2 linked regions of the Roseobacter denitrificans OCh 114 genome follow. The protein of the gene in region 1 interacts with the protein of each later gene in a pairwise test. Links are inferred from orthologs where the notes say so. Each region holds a gene or a part of one and is shown on either strand. Other genes may lie near its edges. The genes, in order: def and RD1_RS01425.

Region 1 (15,552 bases):
GAAGGCCACGATGAGGCCTTGGCGGCGGCGGCGGAAGCGGCCCGGGAAGCGGCGGCTGTTTTGCAGACGCGCGAGGGCGAGATGTCGGAACAGACCGAGGATGTGGCCCGCCTTGCGGCGCGTCATGGGTCAGCCCAGCGGTTGTTGGAAGACAGCCGCAAGACCAAGGAGAAGGCCGAAAGCGAGGCCGCAAAGGCGCGCGAGGCCGTTGCCGCTTCAACGCAGGCGCTGACAAAGGCGCGCAGTGATTTTGCGGTTGCGCAGGAGGCCGAGGCGACGGCGGTGACGCAGGCAGCGGCGGCGGATAAGGCATTGATTGACGCCGAAGAGGCGCGCGCGGACACGCAGGCGCGCGAAGCGGAGGCGCGTGCGCAGAGATCTGAGGCAGAGGGCGAGTTGAACGCGCTGCGCGCCGAGGTTGGCGCATTGGCGAAGTTGTTGGAGCGTGACACAGCCGAAGGTGGGCAAATTCTGGACCGCTTGCAGGTCGGGCATGGGTTTGAAAAGGCTTTGGGCGCGGCCCTTGCGGATGATTTGCGCGCGCCGCAGGTTGAGGTGGACGGCCCTTCGGGCTGGTCCGTGTTGCCGGCCTATCCTGCGCCGCAACCCCTGCCGGAGGGGGTAACGCCGCTGACGCTGCATGTGTCGGTGCCGGATGTGTTGGAGCGGCGGATGAGCCAGATCGGGTTGATCGAGCCCGAAGATGCGCCGCGTTTGCAAGCAGCCTTGAAGCCGGGGCAGCGGCTGGTTTCCACCGAGGGGGATTTGTGGCGCTGGGATGGCTATCGCGCCTGGGCCGAGGATGCGCCGTCGGCAGCGGCGCTGCGCTTGCAGCAGCTGAACCGGCTTGAGGAATTGAAACAGGCACTTGAGCAGGCCACGCAACGCGCAGGTGGAGCACGGGCCGCGCATGATGCGCTGAAACTCCAGTTGGAAGAGTTGAGCCGTGCGGATGCGCAAGCGCGCGAGGCGCGGCGTGCGGCGGACCGTGCGGTGGCCGATGCGGGGCGCGCCCTGAGCCGGGCCGAAGCGGATCGCAATCTTGCCGAAGGTCGGCTTGAATCGCTGGGTCTGGCGGTGTCGCGGCACGAAGAAGAGGCGATGGGCGCGCGGACGCGTCTGAAAGAAGCGGAAACAGCGCTGGCGGAACTGGGTGATCTGGCCGAAGCGCGTGACCGGGTCGAGGCGATCCGCACCGCCGTTGAGGCCTCGCGCATCACGATGATGTCGCGCCGGTCCGCGCATGATGAGTTGCGCCGTGAGGGGGAGGCCCGGACCAGGCGCGCGCAGGAAGTGACCAAGGAGATCAGCGGCTGGCGGCACCGTCTTGAAACGGCCGAGAAACGCAATGCGGAACTGATCGAGCGCAAGGCCACGGCCGAGGCGGAGTTGAAAGAGGCCAGTGCGGCACCGGACGAAATCGCCGCCAAACGCGCAGAACTCAGCGAGGCGATCACTGTGGCGGAGGCGCGCAAGGCGCAGGCCAGTGACAAGTTGTCCGTGGCGGAAGCAGCTCTGCGCGACAGCACAATGGCCGAGCGTGAGGCCGAGCGTCTGGCGTCCGAGGCGCGTGAGGAGCGTGCCAGAGCCGAGGCGCGCAGCGATGCCGCAAAGGAGACCGTTGCAATCGCAGCGGAGCGTATCGCGGATGACGCGCAACTGACGCCGAACCAGTTGCTGCAACAACTGGATGTGACACCCGATGACATGCCCCGCGCCGAAGCGCTTGAGGCGGATGTCAATCGCCTGAAGCGTCAGCGGGATGCCTTGGGGGCTGTGAACCTGCGCGCGGAAGAAGACGCCAAGGAAGTGCAGGTCGAGCATGACACGCTGGTGCAGGAGAAGAACGATCTGGAAGAGGCGATCCGGACCCTGCGCGGTGGCATCGCAAGCCTCAATCGGGAAGGGCGCGAGCGGCTTTTGACCGCTTTCGAGCAGGTCAATTCCAATTTTTCGCTGCTGTTCACGCATCTGTTTGGCGGGGGTGAAGCCAACCTTGTCATGGTGGAAAGCGATGACCCGCTTGAGGCCGGGCTGGAGATCATGTGCCAGCCGCCCGGTAAGAAACTGTCGACGCTGAGCCTTTTGTCCGGCGGAGAGCAGACGCTGACCGCGATGGCGTTGATTTTTGCGGTGTTTCTGGCCAACCCCGCGCCGATCTGCGTGCTCGACGAGGTGGATGCACCACTGGATGACGCCAATGTGACGCGGTTTTGCGACTTGCTGGACGAGATGTGCCGCCAGACCGACACCCGGTTTCTGATCATCACCCACCATGCGGTCACCATGGCGCGCATGGACCGACTGTTCGGGGTGACGATGGCGGAACAAGGGGTCAGCCAGCTTGTGTCGGTTGATCTGAAAAAGGCGGAGACGCTGGTTGCCTGATCACTCATTCGTGTGACCCAGTTTCCCTGAATGTGGTCTATGGTGAGTGGATGAGAACCCTGATTGGCCTGTTTTTTGGACTTGTCGCCTTTCCCGCGGTCGCTGCGGACTGGGCGTTGAATGAGACGGACCGCATTCTGGACCGACACGAGGTGGATGCGCTGACGGCGGGGCAAACCCTTGTCTTTTATGACGACGGGCAGTCGAAATACTCCGTTGGCGGGGCGTATTCCTATACCTATGCTTCAGGCGAATCCGCTTTCGGTCGCTATGAAATCGAAGAGGATGGCACCGTCTGCATCAGCTATCGCAACGGGTTTTCGCGATGTGACCGCTATGTGCAGAGTGGCGAGCGGATTATCCTGCTGACTGAAAAGGGCTTGCGCTTTCCGGTGCGCCCTGCGGCAAAAAAATAACCCCACAAGGCAGCGGTCCTTGCGGGGTCTAAAGAAAAAACAACCTGAATGTATGTTGCATCACGCACCCTAGGGTTCAACGCCTAAAAAGCGGTAAATGCTTCGCCCTCAGAGTTTGCCGAGCAGGGCAGGGGTCGGCCATGCGTCTGCGGGCAGGCCCAGTCGTTGCTGTTCAAGTTGCACCGCAATGCGGGTGCGCGCCCCAAGGATGCCATCGACTTTTCCCACATCATGGCCGCGCGCCTGCAACTTGGTTTGCAGGGCTTTCATCTGCTCTGCGTTCAATCCCTTGTCCGGTGCGCCGCGGTCCATTTTGGGTGCGCCTTCGATCAGGGTTGCGAAATACGCGGCGGTTACGACATAGGTAAAGCTCTGATTCCAGTCGAAATAAATATTGAAGTTTGGATATGTGATAAAGGCGGGGCCCTTGTGACCCTGCGGCAGGATCAGCGATGCGGTCGCGCCGCGAAACAGGTTACCGCTGCGCGCTGTCACACCCATATCGGCCCATGTGCTGACCGGTTTGGTGATATGTATGCCGGTTTGCGACCAGTCGAAATTATCGGGCAGGCGCACCTCTTGCAGCCAGGGCTCGCCTCTGCGCCAGCCGAAATCAGCCAGCATCGCCGCCCCGGACATCAGCGCATCGGGTGCCGAGGTTTTGAGGCGCACATGCCCATCGCCATCCGCGTCCTGACCGTTTTCGAGGATGTCGCGCGGCAGCATTTGCACCATGCCGATTTCACCGGCCCATGCGCCTGTCGTGGTTTTTGGGTCGAAATCGCCCATCTCGTAAAGCTCGAGCGCGGCAAAGACCTGCGGGCGAAAGAGATCGGGCCTGCGGCAGTCATGAGCCAGCGTGACGAGCGCGTTGGCCGTGTTGAAATCGCCCTGATAGGTTCCATAGGCGGTTTCAAACGCCCAGAAGGCCAGCAAAACACCCCGTGAGACACCGTAGCGGCGGTCAATACTGTCAAAAACGGCGTCATATTCGCGGCCCAGACGCTGACCTTTGGACAGCCGCGCATCCGAGATCAGATTGCGGGAGAAATCCAGAAAGGGGCGTTGAAACATGCCCTGATCGCGATCCGCGCGCAGCACGCTCTGGCTTTGTCGGATGCCGGAGAAGAAGCGATCCACGCTCGCGGGGGCATGTCCCTTGCTGACCGCTTCGGCCTTCATATTTTGCACGAAGTTATTAAAGCTGCCCCCGCAGGCTGCGAGAAGCGGTAAGGGGGAGAAGGCAAAGCAAAGGACGAAGGCGAGTGTTTTTAAGCGCATCGGAAACTCCGGTCTGTTCTAGGACAGGATGGCAAGTACCACGCAAAGGGTAAACATCATGCCCCACGCTTTCCATAAAATAGAAAGACTCGCGTCGATATCATCTGCGCTCAGCACTTTGCGCCCTGCTTCGTTCACCCATGGGAAGTCCTGTAGCGTGCCGTCATAGGCGCGCGGACCGGCCAGCGCGATGCCAAGGGCGCGGGCCATTGCGGCCTCCGGCCAGCCGGCGTTCGGCGATTTGTGCAATCTGGCATCGGCACGGATCGCGGCCCCGTCCCATTGCCAAGCGGCGTTCGCGATCAGCAGAGCGGTGAGCCGCGCGGGCAGGATGTTGACCAGATCGTCCATGCGCGCGGCGGCCCATCCGAAGGCGTGATGGCGCGGGGTGCGATAGCCGATCATGCTGTCGGCGGTATTGATCATCTTGTAGGCGAGCATTGCGGGCAGCCCGCCGATGAGAAACCAGAAGGCAGGCGCGATCACGCCATCCGACATGTTTTCCGCAGCGCTTTCTATGGCGGCCCGCGCGGTCTGTGACGGGTCCATGTCGGATGTATCGCGGCTGACGATCATCGCAACCGCCGCGCGACCCTCGGGCAGAGAGCGCCGCAGGCCCTTGGCAACTGCCGCGACGTGATCGCTCAAAGAGCGCTGCGCGAGCAGAATGGCGGCGATGATAACTTCGGCAAGGGGGCCGAGGGCAGACAGGACCAAGCCCGTGATCACAGCGCAGCCAACCGCAAAAATCAGGCAGAGCGTTCCTTTTGCGCGCTTTGCCGGGCCGGTGTTGAAGGTTCTGTCCAGCCAGCCGATCAGCCTGCCCATGAGCACGGCCGGATGGGGCAGGCGGGACCAGAGCCACTTGGGTTCTCCAAGCACAGCGTCCAGCATCAACGCACAGAGCAGAACCAGGGCGAGCGTCATGCCAGTGCGTTTTCGAGGCGTTCCCATTGGACGGGATGCGGTAAACCCAGACGCAGCCATTCCTTGTCATAGGGAAAAATACGGGTCCAGATGTGATGCTCTGCCAGCCGTTCCTGCCAGCGGGCGGCATCGCAAACGCGGTACAGGCGGAACAGCGACGTGCCCCCGATCACCTGCGCATCAGCGTTTTGCATCAGGGCATCCAACCGGGCGCTGTCCTGCGTCAGGCGTGTTCTTGTCGCGTCAGCCCATATGGTATCGGAAAGCGCGCGGGTCCCGATGTCGAGCGCCGGGCCTGCCACGGCCCAGGGCCCCTGCCGGGACTGCAGCGCGGCGATCAGTGCGGGATCACCGATGGCAAACCCCAGCCGCAGGCCCGCCAGCCCCCAGAATTTGCCAAAGCTTTTCAGGACAATTGTGCCGGGACGTGTCGCAAGGTGGATCAGCGATTTTTCGGGTGCGACGTCGCAAAAACTTTCGTCGATGATGGTGAGGCTGGCCTTGGGGGCGGGCAGCATGTCGTCGTGCCAGAAACGCCCATCGGGATTGTTGGGATGCACGACGACCTGAGCAGCGGCGTCGGCGTCCGTACCGACGGTCCAGCCATGCGCGTCAAAGGCGGCTGCGTGCTCGTTATAGGTGGGGGTGGGGATGCAGACCGCGCCGGGAGTGGCGAGACCGGGTATCTGCGCAATGAGGGCGGAGGCGCCGGGGGCTGCAATGATCGCAGCGCCCGGGGGCACGCGCCAGAGCGCACGCGCAGCATCCAGCAAGCGATCAGAGGCCATCTGGTCGGGCAGGGCCGTCCAGTGGTTCTGGGCCACAGGCTGGGTAGGGTAGGCGAGCGGATTTATACCCGTCGAAAGGTCGATCCAGCCGATTCGATTGCCGCCGAAACGTGCGCGGGCCGCATCAATGCCACCGCCATGATCGCGTCGTATTGTTGTCAAAAACAGGTCCTATCGGTTCTAAATCGGCATATTTTTGCGCTATCTACGTGGCACAAAGCGGAATTCAGCCGGTTATTCAAGTCTGACGGAAACGGTTAAGAATTAAGGCAAGTTCTTAACCGTTTCTTAATCTTTGGGGCACACCTATTACGTGTTGTTTCAAAAAAGTGTTTTATCGCGCCGGAATGGAGGCTGCATGAAAGTCCTGATCGTTGAAAGCGAGGATGGTCTGGCCAGGATTTGGCAGAAGCATCTCCAGCGAATGGGGATGCATGTCTGCTGTGCGGGGGGTGAGACCGATGCTATTGCGCATCTGAGCGAACATCCGACAGATATCATTATTCTCGATCTTGTGCTGGCGGAGGGCTGTGCCTTGGCGGTGGCAGATTATGCAAGCTACCGGTTGCCCGACGCACGGGTGGTCTTTGTCACCAATACGTCCTTCTTTTCGGATGGGTCGATATTCTCCTTTGCGCCCAATGCCTGCGCCTTTGTGCAAAGTGCGACACCACCAGAAGACCTTGCCGCCATTGTCGAGCACTATGGCCCGGCGGAGGATCCGGCACCCCACGGCGTCGCGTGATCCAAAGGCGCGCCTGCGGCGCACGACATTTTTTATTCACCCGGCAGGTACCGCTGCGCACCGCCGGGTGCGGCAGGCTCAGCCGCGCCCGTGGGGTCTGTGAAAATCCAGAACCGGGTTGATCGGGATGATCCGGTTCGGATTGATCGTTTCGTGGCTGTAGTGATAGTGGCGCACGATATGATCGAAGTTGACCGTGTCGGCAACGCCGGGCGTCTGATAGAGTTCGCGCGTGTATCCCCACAGGTTTGGATAATCCACGATGCGCTTGCGGTTGCATTTGAAATGCAGATGATAGACCGGATCAAAGCGCACAAGCGTGGTAAACAGCCGCCAGTCTGCCTCTGTCAGCTGGTCGCCCATGAGGTATCGGTTGTGTGACAGGCGCTCTTCGAGCCAGTCGAGGGTGTCGAACAGGGGGACAATCGCCGCATCATAGGCCTGTTGCGTCGTGGCAAAACCCGCCTTGTACACACCGTTGTTGAAGGTGTCGTAGATGCGCTCGTTCACCGGGGCGATGGCGTCGCGCAGGGGTTCGGGCCAATAGTCATCGCTGTTTCCGGTCAGTCCGTTGAAGGCTGCGTTGAACATACGGATGATCTCGGAGCTTTCGTTCGAGACGATGGTTTCGCGCTGTTTGTCCCAGAGGATCGGCACGGTGACGCGGCCGGTAAACCTGGGATCGGCGCGGGTGTAGATGTCGCGTGCAAAGGCGCTGTTGTAGAGGGTGTCACCGGTGGCACCATTGTCATCGGGTTCAAAGGTCCAGCCTTCGCCCAGCATATCAGGATGGACGGCGGAGATGGTGATGTGATCCTCAAGACCTTTGAGCGTGCGAAAGATCATGGTGCGGTGCGCCCAGGGGCAGGCATGGCTGATGTAGAGATGATAGCGGCCCGAATCGGGGGTGAAGCCGCCTGTGCCTGATGGCCCCGCACTCCCGTCATGGGTGATCCAGTTACGAAACTTCGCGTCCTGGCGTTTAAAGGACCCGCCCGTGGATTTGGTATCATACCACTGGTCATGCCAAACGCCGTCAATCAAAAGACCCATGTCACCTCTCCTTTTCGGTTGGGCCAATCGTAAGCCATTGATTCAAAGAGGCCCACAATCCGCTTCGCGCAGGATTGGTGCATTGCTGCACAACTCTGAGCGGTGACACAAAAACTTAACTTGCATTTTACCAGACTTCGGGCACTCCTTATGGGCGGGGAAGAAGGAGTTGCGTAAAATGGAAGCGGTATTTTCCAAGGAAATTCAATCGGGTCTTGATCAGGCCAGAGTTGCGAGCATGAAAAAATCCTCGCGCTTGCGGGTCTGTGCGGATGGCAAGAAACAGACGGTGCTGCGCATGTGGAAAACCGGTTTCGCAATGGAGGCTGATGCGCCTGACATGCGGGGTATGGTCGATCTTTATGACGGCAGCATCCATCTGTTCCGCTGTCTGGTGGTGACAACGGCCGAAGAATCAGGCGAGCGGCACTATGAATTCAAGCGCGCAACGGCTGTGCGCGGAACGCCGGCGCTGGATTTTGAAACGCCCGAGCATGCACCCGCAGGCCTGATCGAAGACGCGCGCTGATCCCTATTGCAGATCGCTGAAGGCGTCTTTCAGGCGGGCGCAGGCCTCCTCGATGCGGTGGTGTTGCGTGGCGAGGTTGAAGCGCAGGAAGGTTTCACCGCCCGGTCCGAAGTCCGGTCCGGGACTGGGTGCAATGCGCGCGGATTTTCGCACCCGCTGCGATATCTCATCATAGCTCATGCCCGTGCCTGAAAAATCGACCCAGGCCAGATAGGTCGCCTGCAGCGGCATGGAGATGACGCCGGGGATGTCGGCGATGGCCGCATCAAAGGTCCTGCGGTTCTGATCAAGGTGCTCGATCTGCGCATCGACCCATTTGGCGCCTTCGGGTGAATAGGCGGCGGTGATCATTTGCAGGCTCAGTGCGGCGGGTTTGTAATCCAGTGTATTGAGGCGGTTCTGCATCGTTTTGCGCAGTTTCGCATCCGGGATGATCATGTTGCCCGTGCGCTGGCCTGCGATGTTGAAGGTCTTGGAGGCTGCAGTGAGGACGATCAGGCGATCCTCGACCTCGGGGGCGGCGATGTGCATGGGCACAAAGGTATGGTCGGGAAACACCAGATCATGGTGTATTTCATCGGACACAAGGATCAGGTCGTTGCGCGCAGCAAACTCCGCAATCCCGCGCAATTCGTCCGTCGTCCAGACCCGGCCCGATGGGTTTTGCGGTGAGCACCAGATCAGCATCTGTTCGGAGCCATCAAGGCGTGATTGTGCGTCCTCAAGGTCAAGCACATAGGTGTCGCCTGTGTGTTTGAGCGGACAGGTCACCGCCTCGCGTCCCGCCTTTTCGATCTTGATCTGAAACTCGTGATAGACGGGCGTGAAAATCACCACCCGCGCGCCGGGGTCCGTCCAGACATCAAGGCAGAGCGCGATGGCGTTGCCCAACCCTTGCGATGTCAGCGCCCATGAGGTGTCGATGTCCCAGTTGTGGCGTGTTTTCATCCACCATTGAATGGCATTCAGGTAGTCATCATGGACCGGCATATAGCCAAAGACACCGTGATCTGCCGCGCGGCGCAAAGCGTCGATCACACAAGGCGCGGTTGCGTAGTCGCTGTCTGCGGTCCACATGGCGATCCCGTCTTGTTGCGGGACATCAAAGAGGGTTTCCATCATGTCCCATTTGCTGCTGTGCGTGCCGCGGCGTTCGATGGGATCGTTGAATGACATGATGTGCTCCTGTGTGTGCTTCGGGCGCAAGCTAGCGGGAAACGAGGCGAGCGCAAGTCCGAGATCAGTTGCACAGCACGGGCGCTTGACCTAAATGAAAAACATGAAACGAAGTATCATTCTGCACCCTGATCCGCGGCTCAAGAAAACGGCAGAGCCTGTTGCCGACATCAGTGATGAGTTGCGCAGGCTTGGCGATGACATGCTTGAGACGATGTATGATGCGCCGGGCATCGGGCTTGCGGCACCGCAGGTGGGCATTCTGCAGCGGGTTGTCGTGATGGATTGTATCAAGGAGCCGGGCGATACGCCGCGCCCGGTGATCATGTTCAACCCCGAAGTCATCGCCACCTCTGACGAGACCAGTGTTTACGAGGAAGGGTGCCTGTCGATCCCCGAGCAATTCGCAGAGGTGACCCGCCCGGCAGAAGTCGAAGTGCGCTGGATGGACCGGGATGGTGCGGCACAGTCTGAAGTGTTTACCGGGCTGTGGGCCACATGCGCCCAGCATGAGATCGACCATTTGGATGGCAAGCTGTTTATTGACTACCTCAGGCCGCTGCGCCGCCAGATGATTACCCGCAAGATGGTCAAGCTGAAACGGGAACTGGCCCGCACATGAGCGTACGCGCTTACCTTAAATGGCCAGACGCGCGGCTGCGCACTGCCGCCGCCGATGTAGCGGAGATCACGCCGGAGGTGCTGGGCATCTGGGATGATATGATCGACACGATGGATGCCATGCCGGGGGTGGGGCTGGCGGCGCCGCAGATCGGCGTGATGTTGCGGCTGGCCGTCGTGGATGCATCAGACACGCGCGACCGGCGCATTCGTCTCGCCAATCCGGAGATTATCGAGGCGTCTGCCATCATGAATGATCATGAAGAGGCGAGTCCGAATTTACCCGGTGTATTTGCCAAAATCCGGCGTCCGCGCGGCGTGACCGTGCGTTTCATGGATGAAACCGGCACCTACGTGCAGCGCGATTTTGTCGGGCTTGAGGCGACGAGCGTGCAGCATCAGATCGACCATTTGCAGGGAAAGATGTATTTCGACAATCTCAGCAAGGTGAAACGGGATATGCTGCTGCGCAAGGCGCGTAAACTGAACGGCTAGTGCCCTCTGGAGGATAAGATGCGTTTGGTTTTCATGGGAACACCCGATTTTTCGGTCCCTGTGCTTGAGGCACTGGTGGCGGCAGGACATGAGATCGCCTGTGTCTACAGCCAGCCGCCACGCCCGGCGGGGCGGGGCAAGAAAGACCGGCCCTCGCCCGTGCAGGCGCGGGCAGAGGCGCTTGGGCTCCCGGTGCGCCACCCGGTGTCCTTGCGTAGCGATGAGGCGCTGGCGGATTTCGCGGGGCTGCAGGCCGAGGTCGCCGTGGTCGTGGCCTATGGGCTGATCCTGCCGCAGGCCATTCTGGATGCGCCGACGCGCGGCTGTCTGAACATTCACGCCAGTTTACTGCCGCGCTGGCGGGGGGCTGCGCCGATCCACCGCGCCATCATGGCGGGGGATGCGCAGACCGGTGTGTGCATCATGCAGATGGAAGCAGGCCTTGATACCGGCCCCGTGCTTGCGCGTGAAGCTGTCGACATCGGACCCGAGGAGACAACAGCGCAGTTGCATGACCGGCTGAGCGCCTTGGGGGCCGCGTTGATAGTCGACACGCTGGCGCGGCTCGATCAGCTTGAGGCGGTCCCACAACCGGAAGACGGTGTGACCTATGCGGCCAAGATCGACAAGGCGGAGGCGCAGGTGGATTGGGACCAGCCCGCCGAAGACGTGGATCGGCTGATCCGTGGGCTGTCGCCGTTTCCGGGTGCCTGGACCTTGCTGGGCGACACGCGCGTCAAACTGCTCGGGTCGCGCATTGCCGAGGCGTCGGGGGTGCCGGGCACGGTCCGGCTGAACCCGCTGCGGGTGGTCTGTGGGACGGGGGCGGTGGAACTCACGCAGGTGCAGCGCGCGGGCAAAGCGGTGCAGAGTGCGGCTGATTTTCTGAACGGCAGCGCAATTGAAGACGGCACCCTTTTCAAAGGAAAAAGCTGATGTTCCCGACGTTGATAGGTACGGTTGTGATCGCGGGCCTTGTGGGGTTCTTTTCCGAACGGTCGGGGTTTACGCACAACGGCTATGTGCAGAGCATCATCATCTGCATTGGCGGGGCCTTCGTGATGTATTTCGTCACGCTGATGTTCGGGATCGGCTTTCGCAGCCCCGGCATCAATGCGATTGCGGCCTCCGTCGGGGCGCTGATCATCGTGCCGACCCGGTGGCGTAAATGATCACTGCGCCGGGGTGCGCAGCGCCAGTTTCTCTTCGTCCTCGATCGGTGCGCGCACGCAAAGCCTGAGCAGGGGCGGCACGGTCAGCAGGGTCAGAAACGCCGACATGGACAGACCGCCCACCACCACCGCGCCGAGGCCACGATAAAGTTCAGAGCCTTCGCCGGGGAAGACGACCAGCGGCAGCATGCCACAGACAGACGTCAGCGTGGACATGAAGATCGGGCGAATGCGGTTGCGTGTCGCCTCTTCGATGGCGTCGACCGGGGACATGCCTTCGTCGCGCAAATGATAGAGCGTCTGATGCACGATCAGAATCGCATTATTGACCACGATCCCGACAAGGATGATGAACCCCAGCAGCGTCAGCGTATCCAGCGGTTGCGTCTGGAAGGTGTTGAGCAGTGCAAGACCCCCGACACCGCCCGCAGCGGCCACGGGCACCGAAATCATGATGACCAGCGGCAGTACGAAGCTTTCGAACAGGATCGCCATGACGAGGAACACGATGACCAGCGCCACGGCGAGGTTGATCTGGATCGCGTCCCACGTCTGGCTGAGCTGATCGGCGGTGCCTGAAACGCTCATCCGGACGCCATTGGGCAGGCCGCTTTCTTCGAGAACGTCGATGACTTCTTCCTGCAGCAGTTCAACGGCCTCTTCCAGTGCGAGCGCGTCCGAAGGTCTGACCTCAAGCGTGACGGTGCGCAACCGATCCCGATGCCGGATTTCTGTCGGGCCGGCAGTGACGACCACATCCGCAAGGGCGGATACCGGGATGATCTGACCGGAGGGGGTGACAACAGGGTAATTGCCGATGTCCTGCGTCCGCTGCCCGACCTGCAGGCCGGGATCACCCTTGAGCATCAGATTGACGCGTTCAGCCCCCACGGTGATCTCTGCCACACGCAGACCGTCGTTGAACGCATCAACGGTCAGGGCAAGGTCCGACGACGTGAGCCCCGCATCCGCGAGGCGCAACCGGTCCGGCACCAGACGCACCTCGGGCGCGCCGAGTTCAAGGCCCGGTAGCGGGCGGAACTGATGCCCTTCCGAACGGGGCAGCAGTTGCGAGATCGTACCGGCGGCGCGGCCCGCAACTGCCAGAATATCGTTGAGGTCCTGACCGGAGATGTTCAACTCGATCGTGCGCCCCCCGCCGACGCCGCGGCCAAAGAGGGACGGTTGCGTCATGAAGCCGAAGGTGCCGGGTTCGGCAAAGATCGGTTGTGACAGGACGGGGATCAATGCCCCCGCCTGCGTGCCATCCACTGCGGATGCGCCGACAAAACTTGCCCCCGGGCGCGCCACGAAAAAGAAGTTGTCGATCGTCGGGGTGCCGTCTTCGGTCTGCGTTTCCGGCGCGGCTTCCCAGAGCGGTTGGGCGACTGTTTCGATCCGCTCGGCAATGGTCTGCGTCGTATCAAGGTTATAGCCGGGTGGCGGGATGATCAGGCCAAAGACAAGGTTGCGGTTGCCCTCTGGCAGATATTCAAGGCGCGGCAGAAAGGTGATCGTTGCCACCGCAGCACCCCCTGCGATGAGCGCCACCATGAACAGCCCCAGAGCGCGGAACCGCACCGTGAGCCGCACATAGGACATGACCATCCCGTGAAAGCCGCGCGCAAGGTGATCAAGACCCCAGATGTTGACCTTTTTCTGATCGCCTTTTGACAGCAGTTTGCTGGAGAGCGCCGGGATCACCGTGACCGCGACCACAAGCGACAGCAGAACCGACACCGAAATGGCCACCGCAATGTCGCGGAACAACTGGCCCGCTTCAAGCTGCATGATGAGGATCGGGACAAAGACCAGAACGGTCGTCAGTGCGGATACAAGTATCGCCCCCCAGACCTGTTTCGCGCCGAGATAGGCGGCCTCGCGCCTCGATTTGCCTTCTTCCCGCAATCGGTAGATGTTTTCGAGCACCACAATCGCGGCATCCACAATCATCCCCACCGCAAAGGCAATCCCGGCGAGCGAGATGACGTTGAGCGTGCGCCCGGTGGCGGCCATCGCGACGAATGTGGACACGATGCTGACGGGAATCGCCAGAGACACAACGAGCGTGGCGCGCGGGCTGCGCAAAAACGCCATCAGCACGGCGGCGGCCAGTGCCCCGCCGATCCAGATGTTCTGCGTCACCAGATCAATCGCGCCGTTGATATAAACCGTTTCGTCGTAGGCCTGCCGCATGTTGAGCCCGACCTCTGCCACGGGGCCTGCCGAGAGTTCGGCCAGCACCTCTTTGACCTCGGCCATGGTTTCGATGACATTCGCGCCGGGTTCACGGACGATGTTGAACGCCAGCCCCGGCTCGCCGCGAAAACGCAGACGCGAGTTGGCTTCTTCAAAGGAAAAGCTGACGTCGGCCACATCCGCCACCCGCACGCGACCTGACCCGCCGGTGCCGATGTCAGAGCGCAGCACGACCGATTTGATGGCCTCAACGGTGTTGAGGTTGCCCTCGGCACGCACCACGTAGCGGCGCTTGCCTTCTTCGACGTCCCCTGCGGAGAGGGAGATGTTTTCATCTCGCAGAACGCGCACGACTTCGGGCACCGTGAGGTCAAAACGCGACAGCCTGCGCGGATCGACCACGACCTGCAATTCGCGGGTGACACCGCCGAATACATTGACCGCCGAGACGCCCTCGATCCGTTCGATCCGGTCCTGAATGACGTCCTCGACGAAATCGCCATAGGTGGCCATTTCGCGGGTGTTGCCCTCTTGCGCTGTCAACAAGATCCACGCGATGGGGCTGTCATCCGCGCCGGAAGTGTCCAGTGTGGGTTCGCTGGCCTCGTCAGGGTAATCGCCGACACGGTCCAACCGGTTTGACACCAGCAAGAGCGATTGCACCATGTCGGTGCCGACGCCGAATTCGAGTGTGATCTCCGCCTCTCCGGTGCGGGAGCGGGAGGTCATGATATCCAGCCCTTCGAGGCCCCTGAGCGCCTCTTCCTGCGGGTTGACGATCTCGCGCTCAATCTCGGAAGGGGCGGCACCGGGCCACTGCGTTTCAATCACGACGATGGGCTTGCGCACATCCGGTGCCAGCTGGATCGGAATGCGGCTGACGGCGATGGTGCCGAACAGAACGGCCATGATGACGGCAGCCATCACGGCAATCGGGCGATCAATTGCGTAGCGGATCAGGTCCATGGGCTAGCCTTTCTCGCTGCCGGTCATCGGCGTGATTTCCTGTCCGGGGCGCAGCCGTTCATTGCCGCGCGTCACAACGACGTCGCCCTCGCTCAACCCATCCAGCACCTCAAAGCGATCCCCCAGTGCGACACCGATCTGCACGGTGCGCGGTTGCGCCGTTCCGTCTGCCGCCACGAAGACCGTCCAGCCGCCGCGGGCCTGCACCAAGGCGTCTTTGGGCACCGACAGAACCTCGCGCGGGGCGCTGATGGGGATGTTGATGGTGATGGACTGGCCGATGGCCAAACGGTCCAGAGAGGCCAGATCAGACGACGTAAAGCGCACCGGACGCGTCCGCGTGGCGGTATCCTCAACGGGCAGCAACACGCGCACGTTCAGATCCAGCGGCACGCCGGTCTCTGTGCTTCCGGCGACCGCCTGTCCGGGTTGCAGAACGCTGACGTATTTCGATGGTACGCTGGCCTCGATCTCCATGGACTGAACATCCAGCAGCGTGACGACGGCGGCACCCGATGCGATGAATTCGCCGGGGTTGATCTGCACTTCCAGCACGATCCCGGCGTAGGGGGCGGTGATGCGCGCGCGGTCCAGTTGATACCGGGTCTCTGCCAAAGTCGCCTCGGCGGTCTGGACGCGCGCCTCTGCTTCGGCGAGCAGCCCGTTGGCCTCAAACAGGTCACTTTGCGCATCATCAAAACGGCTGGTCGAGAAAGACGCCGTGTTGCGCAGACCCTCGATCCGCGCCAAAGCATTGGCTGCGCGGTTGACGCGCGTCTGCGCGATCACGATGCCT
Region 2 (15,525 bases), 990 kb from region 1 along the record:
CATCTTGGCCACTGCCCCGGTCGTTCCGGTGCCAAAGAAAGGATCGAGAATGACGTCGCCGGGGTTCGTGGCCCCCACCAGTACCCGATGCAGCAGGCTCTCCGGCTTTTGTGTCGGATGGGCCTTGTCGCCATTCTCGTCCTTCAAACGCTCATGACCGGTACATATTGGCAGCACCCAGTCAGAGCGCATCTGAATACCCTCGTTCAGCGCCTTGAGCGCCTCATAATTAAATGTGTATTTACTGCTCTCGTCACGACCCGCCCAGATCATCGTTTCATGGGCATTGGTGAACCGCTTGCCGCGGAAATTCGGCATCGGGTTGGATTTGCGCCAGACCACGTCGTTCAGAATCCAATAGCCTTGGTTTTGCAGTTCGGCACCCACGCGAAAGATGTTGTGGTAGCTGCCGATGACCCAGATTGCCCCATCAGGTTTAAGGATACGGCGCGCGGCCTTCAGCCAAGCCTTGGTGAAATTGTCATAGGCCTTGAAGCTGGAAAACTGATCCCATTCATCATCCACCGCATCCACGCGGCTGTTGTCGGGCCGGTGCAGATCGCCCTTGAGTTGCAGGTTATAGGGCGGGTCCGCAAAGATCAGGTCGACGGATGCCTCCGGCAGACCGTTCATCACCTCGATGCAGTCACCATCAATAATCGTGTTCAAAGGAAGCGCCGCAGCGCCCTTGGTCTTTGTCATCTTCATTCTGCCTCTGGTCCCGGTGCATTTTGCACTCGTTCGTTGGGAACAAGATGAGTCAAAGTCGATTCGCGGTCAAATTCTTTATTGAATCAAGGCTTTACGTTTTTGTCTTGATACAACATATGGTGTACCGGCTTGAAGGTACGTCTATGGTGTGGGGTTACCCCAAGATTTCGCAACGCAGATATGTGGCTTTTTGATCCATATCCCATGTTCGTCTCCCATCCATAGCCCGGATGCTGTTGCGCCAAATCCACCATGATCTTATCGCGGGCGATCTTGGCGATGATAGAGGCTGCGGAAATCGACAGGCATCTTGTGTCCCCCTTGACCACAGGTTGTGCGCGCAGGTTGAGCCCCTGCGGCACCATGGCGCCATCGATAAGCACGAAATCCGGTCGCAGCCGGAGGCCGGCAAGCGCGCGCAACATCGCCATGTGACTGGCGCGCAGGATGTTGTGTTGCTCGATCTCTTCGACACTGGCGTGGCCAACACTGATATCTGCGCTGCTGGCCAGTGCGTCGCCCAGCAGGTTGCGCCGCTTTACGCTCAACTGTTTGGAATCGTTCAACCCCTCAGGGATATTGGCCGGATCAAGCACCACCGCTGCCGCCGTGACAGGCCCCGCGAGCGGGCCGCGCCCGACTTCATCAACGCCTGCCACACGCCGCGCGCCCAGCGCCATTGCGGCCTCTTCCATCTCAAAATTCGGTTCCATGGGCTTTTTTCCAACGTCTCGGCACACAGCACAAGGCCCCGTCTGCCGCTTGGGTCCCACTTACCGGGCGGATGCGAAAAAACGCCCCCGGCAAGCGGAGGCGCAGAACTCGTTAAAAAGGAGGGAAGACGCCCGAACGCCCTCCCTCAGGTGCAAGGCCGGTGTGAAGGGACCGATACGGCCTTGGACTGACCCGCTTCAGCTGCGGGCCAATTGGTATCCCGCGCGGCGCAGACAGCGGGCGCCATAGCCCACGCGGTTTTTACTATTCGTGCGAAACTGCACTTTGCAGGCCTGCGGTAACTGGCGTGTCGCGCCGTATTTTTGCTCAAGACAGGTTTTGCCAAAGACCCTGTAGCGTGCGTAGCCGGTGTTGAAACTGCGCAAACAATCCCCGGGTAGCAGCCTGCGATTTGTATGACGCGGATTTGCGCGTTTGATCCCGTGGTCCCTGTAGCGCGCATTTGAGTGATGCACCCCGGACCGGGTGTGGGTGACACGATTTGCCTGCTTGTCCTTTCTATCGTCCTCCAGCCGGTTCTGGATGACCGCCCCGACGACCGCGATTCCAACGACAGCCGCCAGTGCGCGGGCCAGCGCTTCATCCGCACGCGCTGGTGTGTTTCCGATCACCGCAACGGCGATCGCCGCGCTTACCACTGTGGCAATGAATCTACGTGTCATGGGGCAGGTCCTTATCTGTTGTGCATGGGGCAGCCTTTGGGTGCTGCCGTTCTGACAACAAACTGGGACGGACCCGTGCCGACAGACAATATCGCGCGATGGTTATCCGATATCACAGGCCCCAAACCCCTTTTGTTATTGAATGTCACGGTGATCCTGCGCAGGTTCATGCCATGAGATATTCTGTTTTCATCGCAGCGGCCCTTGTCACCTTCAGTCTGGCGCAGCCCGGCATGGCCGCCGGATGCTACGCCGATTACAAGGCGAAACAGGACGATCCGCTGCGACTGCATTACGGGGTTGCGCAGGTTTCTGAATGTTCCAAAAAAGCGGCCCGCGCGGAACTGACTGCCCGGCTTGCGCCAAAGGGGTGGACGCTGCTGAACGTAATATCGGTCTTCGACCAAAGCGGGCTGGCGGAAAGGAAAGAGAGTGCAGGACCAAACTACCTCCGCTACTGACATGCGCCGCTCGGGTGGGCGGATCGTTGGGTATGGCATTGCGGGAATCCTCGCCATTCTTGCGGTTGGGGTCGCCATGCTGTTCTGGGCCTTGCCGGATGCGAATGCATTCAATGCGCGGGTTGAAAAGCTGTTTGTGGAAAATGACGATCTGACCACGCAGGCGGAAATCAAACTGCTTGAGATACTCGCACAATCCGGCACCGCGTTTTCCGAAACCCTGATGAGTTACCGCGTGGTGATATTCGTGCTTTTGGTCTTTGCCACGGCAATGTTGATCGCGGCACTGGTCTTTCTGGTGATGCTGGTCGGGTTCAACCGACGCATGGCGCAGATCGAACGGGTCGGCATACAGGTGAATTCGCTGCTGATCAGCCGCGAGGAAAACACCGTCTACCTCAACAATCTGGGCTTCAAACTGACCGACGCCGCGATGGAAACGATGTCGGTCCTTGCGGAGGCGCGTATGGATGACGATGTTCTGTCCGGTTCAGAGATCGAAGGTATGATTTCAGGGCGCAAGGCGGTCGATTGCGAAGAGGCCGCAGGCGCCACACGGATCAAACGCTTGCGCGACACGCTTGGCAACCAGATCGTATCAGAGCTGTTGGTCAAGAACATCGCGCGGCGTGGCTATATGCTCGCCATCGACAAGGACGTCATCAAAGTCATCTGAAACCGCGCACTGCACTGGTGTTTCACGGCGTGAGCGTCCAAAACTGACCGCGCAGAGACCCCAAAGAGGAAACCAGACATGCCCGCGCCACTGAACACGTTCAAAAAATCCCTGTCCGAAGGGGAGACGCTTTTTGGCTGCTGGATGAGCATCGCAGAGAGCTATACCGCAGAGATATTGGGCAATGCGGGCTTTGACTGGCTGCTGATTGATGGCGAGCATTCGCCCAATGACGTGCGTTCGATCCGCGACCAGATGATCGCGCTGAAAAGCAGTGACAGCCACCCGATCATCCGCGTGCCGGTGGGCGAGACGTGGATCATCAAGCAAATGCTGGACCTTGGGGCCCAGACGATTCTCGTGCCCATGGTGGAAACCGCCGAGCAGGCGCAGGAACTCGTGCGCGCCTGCCGATACCCGCCGGAGGGCAGGCGTGGCGTGGGCTATGCGGTGGGGCGTGCGTCAGGCTTTGGCCAGATCGACAACTACGGTCCGACCGCGGATGCACAGACGTGCCTGCTGGTGCAGGTTGAGAATAAAACTGGCCTTTATAACCTTGACGCGATCCTTGCGGTCGATGGCGTTGACGGTGTGTTCATTGGCCCGGCGGATCTGTCTGCAAGCCTCGGATACCTCGGGCAGACCATGCACCCGGACATACAGGCGACAATCCTGAAAACCATCAAGCGGATCAGCGACAGCGGCAAGGCCGCCGGTATCCTGACCACGGATGACGGTATGATCCAAGCGTCCTTGGATGCCGGTGCCCGGTTTGTTGCCGTGGCCATGGACATCGCGATGCTTTTGAACACCGGGAAATCCATCGCCGCCAAGTGGAAACAGGGTTAACGCGTCTTCATCTGCGCGGCCGCCTGCGTATATCCCCCCGCTGCCCCATCAATGAAATGCAGATGGTCGTCGGTAAGAATCGACGGAACGATGCAGGTCATCATGGCCTCCTCCTGGGTGGCCATGCCAAAACGAACGATCCCCTGATCTGCCCCCTGCGCCAGCACCGCCGTCAGGCGCGACTGGGTTTCAGCGTCACAGTCCAGCGTCGTTTTCAAACCATCATCCAGTTTTCTGAAATCAGCGTTATCCGCAACAACCCGCGCATAACGTCGTGCATCAAAGCCCCCGATTTTCAAACCGGTACGGATCAACACCCAAGCGAGCAGTGATTCCAACAGCGCCTTGCGCCGTGCGGCACCCAGCGATCCCGACCCGCGCGCGGCATGCGCTTCGAGTGTGGCACCCGCCGGTGGCCAGCGTGAGACCATACCGACCTGAGGTGCGGGATGACCGCCCCGATCCAACTGCCCTGCCACGTCAATGACCCGCTTATAGACCTGCGCCACATCTGCGGCGTCCGCGTCGGGTATCGGGGCAACCACGAGAGACAGGATTGTGCCGTTGCGCGCCTTCATATGCGCCCACCGGCACGACAGGCCGGTCAAATCCGGTATCGTCCCCTCAGCGGCAGGGGCAACGACATAGCGCCGCCTTTTCATTTCCGTTTCCGCCCAGAGCAGCCCGCCGCCGGAAAACATCGCATAATCCGCCCCCGGTGAGGCCTGAAACCGGGCGACCTTTACATCGTGACCCGCCGCGCGCGCATCAGCCACCGGCACCAAAGCCACCCGCATGCCGATAGCAAATTCCGCCCGCGCCCAGACCGAAATCGCGGCAAGCGCTTCTCGCGCCGCCGGCTCGGCATCCGGTCCAACGGCAAATCCCGCCCCATCCCCGCCAAAGACAAAGGGGAATGGACGCCCATTCAACCCGTTCATGACAGCCGAGATCACCGCCGCCCCGACCATATTGACCGTCTTGTATCGCCCGGCGGCGACTTCTCCGGTGGAATTCACGATGTCGGCAACGCCGATCTGCCAATCATCCGGCAACGGCGTGTATCGGCCAAGGTCCGTCAGGTGGTCAAAGCTCGTTTCACGCGGCACGGAGTCGTAAAAATCGTCTGGCTGATGGAAAGATTTCATGACCTTGCACCCTGTTGCGTCATGATCCACCTATCACAAAAGCGCACGCGCACTCTATGCCGCAGCCCGCACAGGCATGACGGCCCTTTCCTCAAGAGGCTGACCGGTATAAGACGCGCGCACCATCACATCAAACACATTGGAGTATTTAGATGGGTTACCGCGTCGTTGTTGCGGGTGCCACAGGCAATGTGGGCCGCGAAATGCTGAACATTCTTGCTGAACGCCACTTTCCGGTGGATGACATTACCGTGCTTGCATCACGCAAATCCCTGGGCACCGAAGTCAGTTTTGGCGACAAAACGCTCAAGACGAAGGATCTTGCGACATTCGATTTCACGGGCTGGGACATGGCGCTTTTCGCAATCGGTTCGGATGCGACAAAGGAATTTGCACCCAAGGCGGCCAAAGCCGGCTGTGTCGTGATTGATAACTCGTCGCTTTACCGGTACGATGCGGATGTGCCGTTGATCGTGCCCGAGGTGAACGCCGATGCGATCATGGACTATGCCAACAAGAACATCATCGCCAACCCGAACTGTTCGACTGCGCAAATGGTGGTGGCTCTGAAGCCACTGCATGACCGCGCGACCATAAAACGCGTTGTTGTCTCGACCTATCAGTCGGTTTCAGGCGCGGGCAAGGAAGGCGCGGATGAACTTTGGGACCAGACCAAATCCATCTACAATCCGACCGATGACAAGCCGCCGAAGAAATTCACCAAGCAGATCGCATTCAACGTGATCCCGCATATTGATGTGTTCATGGAAGACGGCACCACCAAGGAAGAGTGGAAAATGGTCGTTGAAACCAAGAAGATCATCGACACCAAGATCAAGGTCACCGCAACCTGCGTGCGCGTGCCCGTGTTCGTGGGCCACTGCGAAGCGATCAATATCGAGTTCGAAGAGCACCTTGACGAGGACGAGGCCCGCGAAATCCTGCGCGAAGCACCGGGCGTCATGGTGATCGATAAACGCGAGGACGGCGGCTATGTGACGCCCGTCGAGTGCGTCGGTGATTTTGCGACATTCATCAGCCGTATCCGTCAGGATTCAACGATTGATAACGGTCTGAACCTGTGGTGCGTGTCCGACAACCTGCGCAAGGGCGCGGCGCTCAACGCGGTGCAGATCGCGGAACTGCTGGGCACTCGGGTCCTGAAAAAGGGCTGATTGACCCAAGGCATTTGGAAAACCGTCGGGTCACACCGGCGGCTTTTTTGCCAACGGCGGCCCAGCACACCGGATCAAAGCCCCGGAATGCACCCCGGATATCCAAACCCCCAACGCCACGGCAGGCCGGAACACGGCCCACCCCCGAAACGGACGGCGTTGAACATTGACGTGGCAATCATGTCATAAGCGAGCCGGATGTTATCTTCGTCGACATCATAGCGCAGGGCGAGGTCTTTGACCTGCGCCTCACCCTGTTCGACGACACAGGTCTGCAACGCCTGATCTGCCGATAGGCGCGCCTCGAAACTCTGGTCTGCGGACGTGGCCCCGGCGGCGTTGTGGTAGGCGCGGTCGTGGACAACGCAGCATTGCTCCCAAGGAGGATGCGCGCCTTGCGCCGCTTCAAAGTCGGGAAAGAGATCGGCCACCACGCGCCAGCTCCACGACATGCCACCGCTGCACCCATCCGTTTCAAAAACAGCCAAATCGGACTCAGAGATCACCGATTGCAGCGCCCGGTGGGCCGGCATCTCAAGCCCGCGCTGCACCTTGATCATTGCGCTGTCGTCCTGCGCCTGCACAACCTGCGGCACGATCAGGGTCAGGATCAAAACAGCGGTTCTCACATTTCGGCTCCGGTCTCGGGGGTGAGGTCAAAGGCAAATCCGATCGTATCGCCTAGGCGCAGCATCAGACGTTCCGGGGTGCTGAGCGTTTCGTGATAGGCGATGACCTCGCGCGCCAGCTTGGGTTTATCCGTGATCAGCCCGTCCACACCCAGCGAGATCATCCGCGACATCGACGCCGCGTCGTTGACCGTCCAGGCGTAAACATCCTTGCCCACGCTTTGCGCCTGCGCCAGCAAACGCGCTGACAAGCGCCCCGCGCTCACGGCCAGAAAATCGCCGTCAAGGCCGGACATATCACCCACTGCGGTCGCCGCCAGAACACCGCTGCGCCAGTCCGGGCGCAATCTGCGCATTTTCTGCACGGCGGGGTATTTCAGCGACATCGTTGCAATCTGATCCTGCATGCCCGCCGCCTCGACCAAGGCGATCACGCGGTTTTCCAGATCGACGTCATGACCGTAATACTTCAACTCAATGATCAGCTTGGAGCGGCCCTTGACCACCTCAAGCACATCGCGCAGCAGGGGCGGGCGTTCATCCGCATAGATGGGATCAAACCACGTGCCGATATCAATCTGCGCGACCTCCTCCATGGTTACGTCCCAGACCTTGCGATCAACACCTGCCGCTTTCATGAAATCGCTGTCATGGACCACCAGGACCTCGCCGTCGGCGGTCTCCTGCACGTCGATCTCGACCCAGTCGGCCCCGTCCTCAATCGCCTTGATCACGGCCGCCATCGTGTTTTCCGGGCGGCTCGCCGCAGCACCGCGGTGCCCGATCACATCCACCCGTTCAGCGCCTCCGACCTGATTGAAGGCAGTGCCCCCGACAAACAGGCTGCCCACCGCGAAAAGCGCCGCCAAGCCAGACAACCACGCAAGCCGGGGCGCATGGGTTTCGGGTCCGGGATCACCCCTGGCCACGCGCGCTTCAAGGCAGCGGTCGAATTCCTCGTTCAGGATGTCGGACAAGGCCCCATTGGCAATGGCGTTCAAGGCAGAATTCACGAACACCCAGATGCCGATCAAAACCGCCGTGACAGTAAAGAACAGGGCGAGGTTCCCGCTGAAAAATGGCGGGATTTCTGCAAGTAGAAACCCGATGGTGCCGACCAGAACAAAGGCCACGGCAGCACGAAGGGCGAGCCAGGACAGCAGTCGCTTCAGAAGGTCCAGCCGATGGCCGCGCATCTTTTCACGGCTCACCTGAAAGGCGGTTCTTGTCGGCACAAGATCAAAGACGCTCATGTGCAGCGCGACCGCCCATGCGGACAAGCGCTCCAACAGCACCAAAGCCAGCGCGACAGCGATCACACCACCGCTGGCAATGGCGGCCATAAAGGCAGGGGGACGGTTGGCCAGATAGTAATTGATGTCAAAATCACGCATCAGAAACAGTGCGATAGCCCCGGCGACCGCCAAAAAGGGCAGCGATATGACCAACACGCGCACAAGCAGATGGCCGGCAAATACAGCCAGTCGCGGGAGTGATCTCGTCAGGAACCCGAAAGCAGCCGCCAGTGCCTTGCCCGCGCCCCTCTGATCAGAGCGCAGCACGGCGGTCATCACGGCGATATCAATCGTTGCAGCAACGATGATCAGCGACGCGATAAAGACAGCACCAATCGCCCCGACCGGCGTCAGCAGGAACCGGGCGATATCCTGATCCGTCAGCGCGGACTGGTCGGAAAAAGACAGTGTGATCGCAAGCAGTGCCGCAATCAACGGGACCAAGACCGCCGCGATGATCAGGCGCACGAACATATGAACACACAGCAGCGGAAACCACAGTGCAAGCGCCTGCCTGTAGCTGATGACAGCATCCCAAACCAAGGTCTCACCCCACGCAGTTATTATTCCTCAGGTTGCAAACAGCACAACAGGAAGAGGCGCGACAGGCAAGCGTTGTCTCGGAATGTACCTCGATTCATCGCCATATGCAGTGATGCAGGCGCCTATCTACAACTCGCGCGGATCCTTGGGCTTGCCCGGCCCGAATCGACGCACGAAGGTTCCATAGGAAAAACCGAGGTCATGGGTGTGGCAAACCCGCTTGCCACTGGTTTCGGTATGCAGGGCCAAACCGCCCAGGGTAATCTTCATAAAGTAGCCATGCTTGCGCAGCCGGTCATCCAGATCAGCCCAGTCGCGGGCCTCTGCCATGTCACGAAACAGCAGCTTTTGCAGGGCAAAAATCAGTTTCTCACCAGCACGCGGCAATCGACGGGCAGCGCTTTTCGGCCCCCCCAGATGTTCTGTCACAAGATCTTCAACGACCTCTGCAACTGTCCCCTGTTGCTCGGTGGCAAGGTCATGGACGGCTTTGAACAGATCATCAGAAAGCTGGAGAGTAATGGCGTGCTTCGTCATAGCGGGCAGACTTGCTTAAACTTGGTTTAAAAAGGGTTAAAAACGCTCCGCGCGCACGACGTCGCAATCCATTATCGAAACAACGCCGATGTGCTTGTCCACTACACCAAATGCTGCGTCGAGCAGCCCATCCAGACGCTCCGGTCGGATGATGCACACAACCTGCACCATCCCGCTGGCGCGACCGATCTCACCGGAACGTACCCATTCGCCGGACCGCCCGGACCCGCCCAGAACGGGCAGCACCGTGTAGCCCGTGACTTTTGCAGCGCTCAGCGCATCTGTGAGACGCGATTGCATGATGGCTTCTATCGTGATTTCGACGCGTTTTGCTTGATGTGTTTTCACGCTCTCAGGCTCCTGTCAGCGCCGAAGCAACGGCCACGTACAACGGGATGCCCAGCGTAAGGTTAAAGGGGAATGTGACGCCGAGGGAAAGCGTCAGGTAGATGGAGGGGTTGGCCTCTGGCAAGGCGACGCGCATGGCGGCGGGCACGGCGATGTAGGATGCCGAGGCAGACAGCACCATCAACAGCGCGACACCGCCAGTCGACAGCCCGAGCAACAGGCCAAAGACCGCGCCAAGGCTGCTTCCGACCACAGGCATCAGCAGGCCAAACGCCAGCACACCGGGTTTGAGCACGCCGCTGCGGCTGCGCAGACCACGCCCCGCAACAAGGCCCATATCCAGCAAAAAGAGGCACAACACCCCTTTGAACGGTGCAACGATAAAGCTTGAGATCTCGCTCAGACCTTCTTCTCCCGTGATCCATCCGATGAAAAACGCGCCGACCAGCAGCACGATGGACCCGTTCAGCAGGATTTCGCGCCACAGATCACTGTCCATGCGGCGTTCTGACCCCCCGCGCGAGATCAGCCAGAGCGCCGACAGGATCGCCGGGGCTTCCATGGCTGCGGCAACCGCCACCATATACCCCTCGTACGTGATGCCACTGCTTTGCAGCACCGAGGTGGCGGCTACAAAGGTCACGATGGAGATCGATCCGTAATGCGCCGCAACCGCAGCGGCATCCAGCCGGCTGAGCCCGGTCATCACCTGCAACAACCCAAAAGCAATCAGTGGCAGGCCCGCGGAAAGGATGATCCCCACCAGCAGGGTGAGGCCAAGCTTCGCATCGACCCCGTGGGCCGCAACGCTGACCCCGCCCTTGAAGCCGATGGCGAACAGCAGATAGATCGACAGGGCCTTGGCCGCAGCCTCTGGCACACTGAGATCCGAGCGCGCCAAAGAGGCGGCGACGCCGAGCACAAATGACAATATGATCGGAGACAACAGGTTGTTGGCTGCCAGTGATAAGATTTGGTCCACGCGCGCCCCCGGTTGCTGGTCCCGAGGCGTTTAGGACTGTTTGCCGGGACGATCAAGGTCCTGATCGGTGTTCACGGTCTGTCAAATCGCATGAAAGGCCTGATCCTTGGAGTGGAACACCTCAAGGCTCCCCTCGCCGATGTCGGTCCAAAGCCCATGCAGCGTAAGCAAACCGCCATCCACACGGCTGTTGATAAAGGGAAAAGTCATCAGGTTGCGCAAACTGACGAGCACCGACTGCTTTTCCAGCGCCTGCGCCTGAATTTCAGGGTCGTTTTCCGCTGCGACAAGAGGATAGCTTGGCTTGAGAATATCCATCCAGCGCCCGATGAAGCTGGATTTTTCTTCAAGGTCGGGGGCATTGCCCTGACACATGTCGATGCAGCCCTGTATCCCACCACAGCCTGAATGCCCAAGAACGATCACATGCGCCACATTCAGCATGGTGACAGCATATTCCACCGCCGCCGACGTCCCATGGGGATCGCCATCCGGTTCGTAGGGCGGCACGAGGCTGGCAATATTGCGGTGGATGAACAACTCCCCCTGATCGGCACCGAAAAGGGCACTGACGTGTACCCGACTGTCACAGCAGGAAATCACCATCGCACGGGGGTGTTGACCGCCGCGCGCCAGTTGTTTGTACCATGATTGATTTTCCTGATATCCGGTGGCCTTCCAACCATGATAGCGCTGTACCAGATAGCCTGGAAGCGGTTTGGCCTGATCCATATTCTTACGACTTTCACACGTTGCCCCGAAAGCTTTAGCTGCAATTATCCGTAAATTCGAGGGGAAACATTGATCTGTCTCAACTCTTTAGTCAGAAATTCGCGCGAAAACACTCAGGCCGTGGGGGCAAATGAGGGTGAGAAAAATGAACCATGTCCTGGAGATCAGGCTAAATGAAACAGTGCATGTCTGTCAGGACAGGCTCAGCGCGCTTTATGCGCAACTTGGCGAGGCCGGCGCAGAAGATGTCGTTTGCCGCGCCATGGAGGAGCTGGCATTGCGGCTTTCGCATTGCAGCCGCCTGCATGCAGCGGGCGAAGCTGATGAGCTGCGCAAATGCGCACGCTCCCTCATCGCGATATCGGAACAGATCGGCATGTTGGTGCTGGCGCGCGTCGCCGCCGATGTGATTGAAGCGCTGGATGGCAATGACGGCCCGGCCGTGGCTGCGACGCTCAGCAGGTTGTTGCGGATCGGCGAGCAGTCGCTAAGCGCTATATGGGACCTGCAAGACATCACGATCTGATGCCTTGCACCGCCATCAGATCAGACTAGGCTGCGAGGGCGATTTTGTGAAAGGCGCCCTCTTATGACTTCCCTGTTTGCTGATGCTGACGATCAGACAATTCCGCTGCACATCATAGATGAAGACTCGCTTGAGGCGTGGCTGGGCGACCAGTCGCAGACGGTTCAGGCATGGGTGCGCGCGAATGGGTTCGCGGCCCGGATCGGTCAGGCCTTGCTGGTCCCGTCTGATACAGGTTTGCCGGTGATGGCGCTTGCAGGCTTTGGCACAGCGAAATCGCGGGCACGGGGGCGGTTTCACCTTGCGGCGGCTGCCAGTAAACTGCCCGCTGCCTGTTATGCGATTGCCTCGGGCCTGCCGCAGGCGCAGTCCGACATGGAAGTTCTGGGCTGGCTGCTGGCCGCCTATCGGTTTGGCCGCTACAGCGAGACCGGCGCGATGGGAGCAAGGCTCGCGCGGCCCGAAGGGCTGGATACCGCACGGCTGGAAATCCTCGCGCAAGCCGAGACGCTGACCCGTGATTTGATCAATACGCCCGCAAATGACATGGGACCCCCGGATCTTGAAGCCGCAGCGCAGGATCTCGCCCAACAGCATGGTGCATCGATCGAGGTTGTTCTTGGCGATGATCTGCTGGCGCAGGATTTTCCGTTGATCCACACGGTCGGGCGCGCTGCGGATCGCGCGCCGCGCCTGATCGACATGAAATGGGGTGACAGGGGCCCCAAGATCACCTTGGTTGGCAAGGGCGTGTGCTTTGATACTGGCGGGCTGAATCTGAAACCGGGCGCGTCGATGGGGCTGATGAAAAAGGATATGGGCGGGGCGGCCAATGTTCTGGGGCTGGCGCATATGATAATGGCCTTGCAACCCCGGATCAGTCTGCGCGTTCTTATTCCGGCCGTGGAAAACTCGGTGGCTGGCAATGCATTCCGGCCGGGCGATATCCTGCCGTCGCGCAAGGGTCTGAGCGTCGAGATCAACAATACCGACGCAGAGGGGCGGCTGGTTCTGGCCGACGCATTGGCTTATGCACAGGAAGACGCACCAGACCTCATCATCTCGATGGCGACGCTGACGGGGGCCGCGCGCGTTGCGGTTGGTCCTGATCTGGCGCCCTATTATTGCGATGATCCTGATTTTGTCACAGCGCTCGAAAACGCTGCTACGCATCAATGCGACCCGGTTTGGCGCATGCCGTTTCACACGCCCTATGAATCGATGATTGAACCGGGGATCGCGGATCTGGACAACGCGCCAAAGGGCGGATTTGCCGGATCCATCACCGCAGCGCTTTTCCTGCGACGGTTTGTGGACGAAAGCGTCTACGCACATTTTGACGTCTATGGCTGGAACCCGAGCGATGCGCCGGGACGCCCGAAGGGTGGCGCAGGTCAGGCAACCCGCGCCTTGCTGGGGGTTATCGAAGCCATGCAGACGTCATGACGGATCGGCGGGTGACGCCTGATCCGACCCATGTGACGCTGGACATACCGGCGCAAGTTACTGGGCCCATCGCCGACTTGCGTCAAAGCCCTGCGGGACCGCGCGACAGGCAGGTTCTGTTTGGGGATCGGGCTGCCATACTAGGACGTATGGAGGGTCACAGCCTGATCCGCGCGCAGAAGGACGGATACTGCGGGTGGGTATCTGATGCGGCTTTAGGGCCGGTGCATCCGGTGACGCACCGCGTCACGAGCCGTGCCACGCATGTCTATGCGGAAGCGAATTTCAAATCGCCGGACCTCATGCATTTGGGGTTTAGTGCCGGACTGAATGTCGTTGCAGAAACCGCAACCTTTGTTGAGACGCCGCAGGGGTTTATCCCAAGGCAACATGTGCGACCCACAGAAGCACGCGCCACCGACCCGGCCACAATCGCGGAACTCTTTTTAGGGGTGCCCTATCTCTGGGGCGGAAACGCGCATCTCGGGATTGATTGTTCCGGTCTGGTGCAGGCGGCCTGTCTGGCCTGTGGCATTGCCTGTCCCGGTGACAGCGACCAACAGGCGGAACAGCTTGGCGTAGCGTTGCCGTCCGGTGCAGCCTTGCAACGCAATGACGTGATTTTCTGGAAAGGTCATGTGGCGCTGGTTCTGGACAAGGATACCCTGATCCATGCAAATGCCGGGCATATGCTGGTGACAACCGAACCCATCGCAGACGCCTTGGCGCGGATTGAAATGCAGGGCGACGGGGTCCCGACAGGGTTCAAAAGGCTGGAAATGCCAACCTGACGGGGGCAATGCTCACTCGACGGCGCGAATAAGTTTACGTTCCAGCACCCGCAGCACCTTCTTTAGGTCATGGCCACGGCGGATGATCTGACCATCCATCCCAACAACAGCATACATGCCCTGTTTGTCACGCAGCCTTGGACGTTTTTCGATACGATAAAGCGGCGTCTCGGCGGTGCGGCGGAACACCGAAAAGACGGCGACATCCTTGAGACACGAAATGCCGTAGTCGCGCCATTCTCCCGCTGCCACAAATCGCCCGTAAAGCGACAGGATCACGGAGAGCTCTGTACGGTGAAAAGCAACCTGACTGGGTGGCATCTGATGAAGGGTGCTGGTCGGGGGGACTTGGTAATTCATAGGGTTAGAGTTGCGCCCTTTGCCGCGCGAATCAAGCTTTGATATGCAGAGATGCGTCAGAACATGACCTCAGGCATAGCTGCCATGGCAAAACCAGCCCGAAGACATCAGATGCCCATGGGCATAAAACAACCACAGCCGCTGGCCGTCTTCGGTCTCGGTGCTCCAGTAATCCCGCACACCACTGCGCCAGTTGGGGTCATCCAGCCACCATTCGGGCGCGATGCGTTCTGGCCCGATCGCCCGGACAGCGCGCAAACGCTGCCCGCGCCAAAGAAAGACATCAGGCAGTTTCGGGCTGTCCGGGGCCTGTACGGGTTCAGGTTGCCAGATCAGCAGGGGCCTCGGGTTGGGCGGGTCCGGCCATTGCCCGTCAAAAGGGGTCGACCATGCCGCTGCATGGAGGGTTGAGGTCTTTTCCGGGATATGGCTGGAGGCGGGTTTAAGCCGCGTGATCGCCTCAAGCCCGACGCGCGCCCCGATACGCCCGATCAGATCGTCCATCGACGTGTTGCTGGCCAGACGGGTGCTTACCACCGCGCCCGCCTCAAGATGCCCCACCGGGGTGCGGGCGTGGATCGGTTCGGTCTGCACCGCTTCGAGGCGGAGCATGTCGATCCCGAAGCCTGCGTCGATACTGCCCAGCTTGAGCGCAATCAGCGGTTTGATCTGCGCAGGATCGCGCGCGGCACGCGCCAGCCCCACCTCAACCGATTGTATGTCGTGATCCGTCCGATAGGCCTGAAACAGAACACGGCGCGCCCCGCGCCCCTTTTTCTCAAGGTTTTCGCACAGCCGGGGCAGCAAGCGGTCAAGCCCAGCCAGCAAATCACTTTCCAGCCCGATGGGGTCCGGCAGGGTCATGCGGACGGCAAAATGCGCAGGCGCGCGGGCGGGCGAAACCGGTTCGGGGGCAGAG

Evidence for each region.
Region 2: the proteins of def (region 1) and RD1_RS01425 interact in binary tests that used the Escherichia coli proteins (3 or more experiments, as listed by UniProt). The link is inferred for Roseobacter denitrificans OCh 114 from one-to-one orthologs.

What each region holds. Positions count from the first base shown.
Region 1 is NC_008209.1:1,277,992-1,293,543, forward strand. What follows is about bases 8,257-11,165. They hold def (peptide deformylase), read left to right. Parts: upstream 8,257-9,406; coding sequence 9,407-9,925; downstream 9,926-11,165. Other genes in these bases: RD1_RS06165 (MalY/PatB family protein), read right to left, coding at 8,257-9,303; def (peptide deformylase), read left to right, coding at 9,922-10,419; fmt (methionyl-tRNA formyltransferase), read left to right, coding at 10,438-11,165. Also shown: RD1_RS06125 (chromosome segregation SMC family protein), read left to right, coding at 1-2,388; RD1_RS06130 (hypothetical protein), read left to right, coding at 2,439-2,804; RD1_RS06135 (lytic murein transglycosylase), read right to left, coding at 2,913-4,085; adenosylcobinamide-phosphate synthase CbiB, read right to left, coding at 4,104-5,012; threonine-phosphate decarboxylase CobD, read right to left, coding at 5,009-5,962; RD1_RS06150 (response regulator transcription factor), read left to right, coding at 6,159-6,545; RD1_RS06155 (glutathione S-transferase family protein), read right to left, coding at 6,624-7,598; RD1_RS06160 (hypothetical protein), read left to right, coding at 7,777-8,127; more of RD1_RS06165, read right to left, coding at 8,131-8,256; more of fmt, read left to right, coding at 11,166-11,355; RD1_RS06185 (hypothetical protein), read left to right, coding at 11,355-11,591; RD1_RS06190 (efflux RND transporter permease subunit), read right to left, coding at 11,592-14,756; RD1_RS06195 (efflux RND transporter periplasmic adaptor subunit), read right to left, coding at 14,760-15,552. UniProt on the Escherichia coli protein: Removes the formyl group from the N-terminal Met of newly synthesized proteins. Requires at least a dipeptide for an efficient rate of reaction. N-terminal L-methionine is a prerequisite for activity but the enzyme has broad specificity at other positions.
Region 2 is NC_008209.1:290,120-305,644, forward strand. The notes cover bases 4,524-7,405. They hold RD1_RS01425 (aspartate-semialdehyde dehydrogenase), read left to right. Parts: upstream 4,524-5,394; coding sequence 5,395-6,417; downstream 6,418-7,405. Other genes in these bases: RD1_RS01420 (DUF3095 domain-containing protein), read right to left, coding at 4,524-5,242; RD1_RS01430 (hypothetical protein), read right to left, coding at 6,492-7,046; RD1_RS01435 (glycerophosphodiester phosphodiesterase), read right to left, coding at 7,043-7,405. In the rest of the region: RD1_RS01390 (site-specific DNA-methyltransferase), read right to left, coding at 1-708; RD1_RS01395 (ribonuclease HII), read right to left, coding at 795-1,424; RD1_RS01400 (hypothetical protein), read right to left, coding at 1,623-2,108; RD1_RS01405 (hypothetical protein), read left to right, coding at 2,282-2,569; RD1_RS01410 (winged helix-turn-helix domain-containing protein), read left to right, coding at 2,571-3,245; RD1_RS01415 (HpcH/HpaI aldolase family protein), read left to right, coding at 3,324-4,094; more of RD1_RS01420, read right to left, coding at 4,091-4,523; more of RD1_RS01435, read right to left, coding at 7,406-8,884; RD1_RS01440 (hypothetical protein), read right to left, coding at 9,011-9,421; RD1_RS01445 (P-II family nitrogen regulator), read right to left, coding at 9,458-9,769; RD1_RS01450 (sodium-dependent bicarbonate transport family permease), read right to left, coding at 9,774-10,751; RD1_RS01455 (carbonic anhydrase), read right to left, coding at 10,833-11,483; RD1_RS01460 (hypothetical protein), read left to right, coding at 11,629-12,009; RD1_RS01465 (leucyl aminopeptidase family protein), read left to right, coding at 12,073-13,455; RD1_RS01470 (NlpC/P60 family protein), read left to right, coding at 13,452-14,246; RD1_RS01475 (DUF2794 domain-containing protein), read right to left, coding at 14,259-14,606; RD1_RS01480 (DNA polymerase Y family protein), read right to left, coding at 14,676-15,525.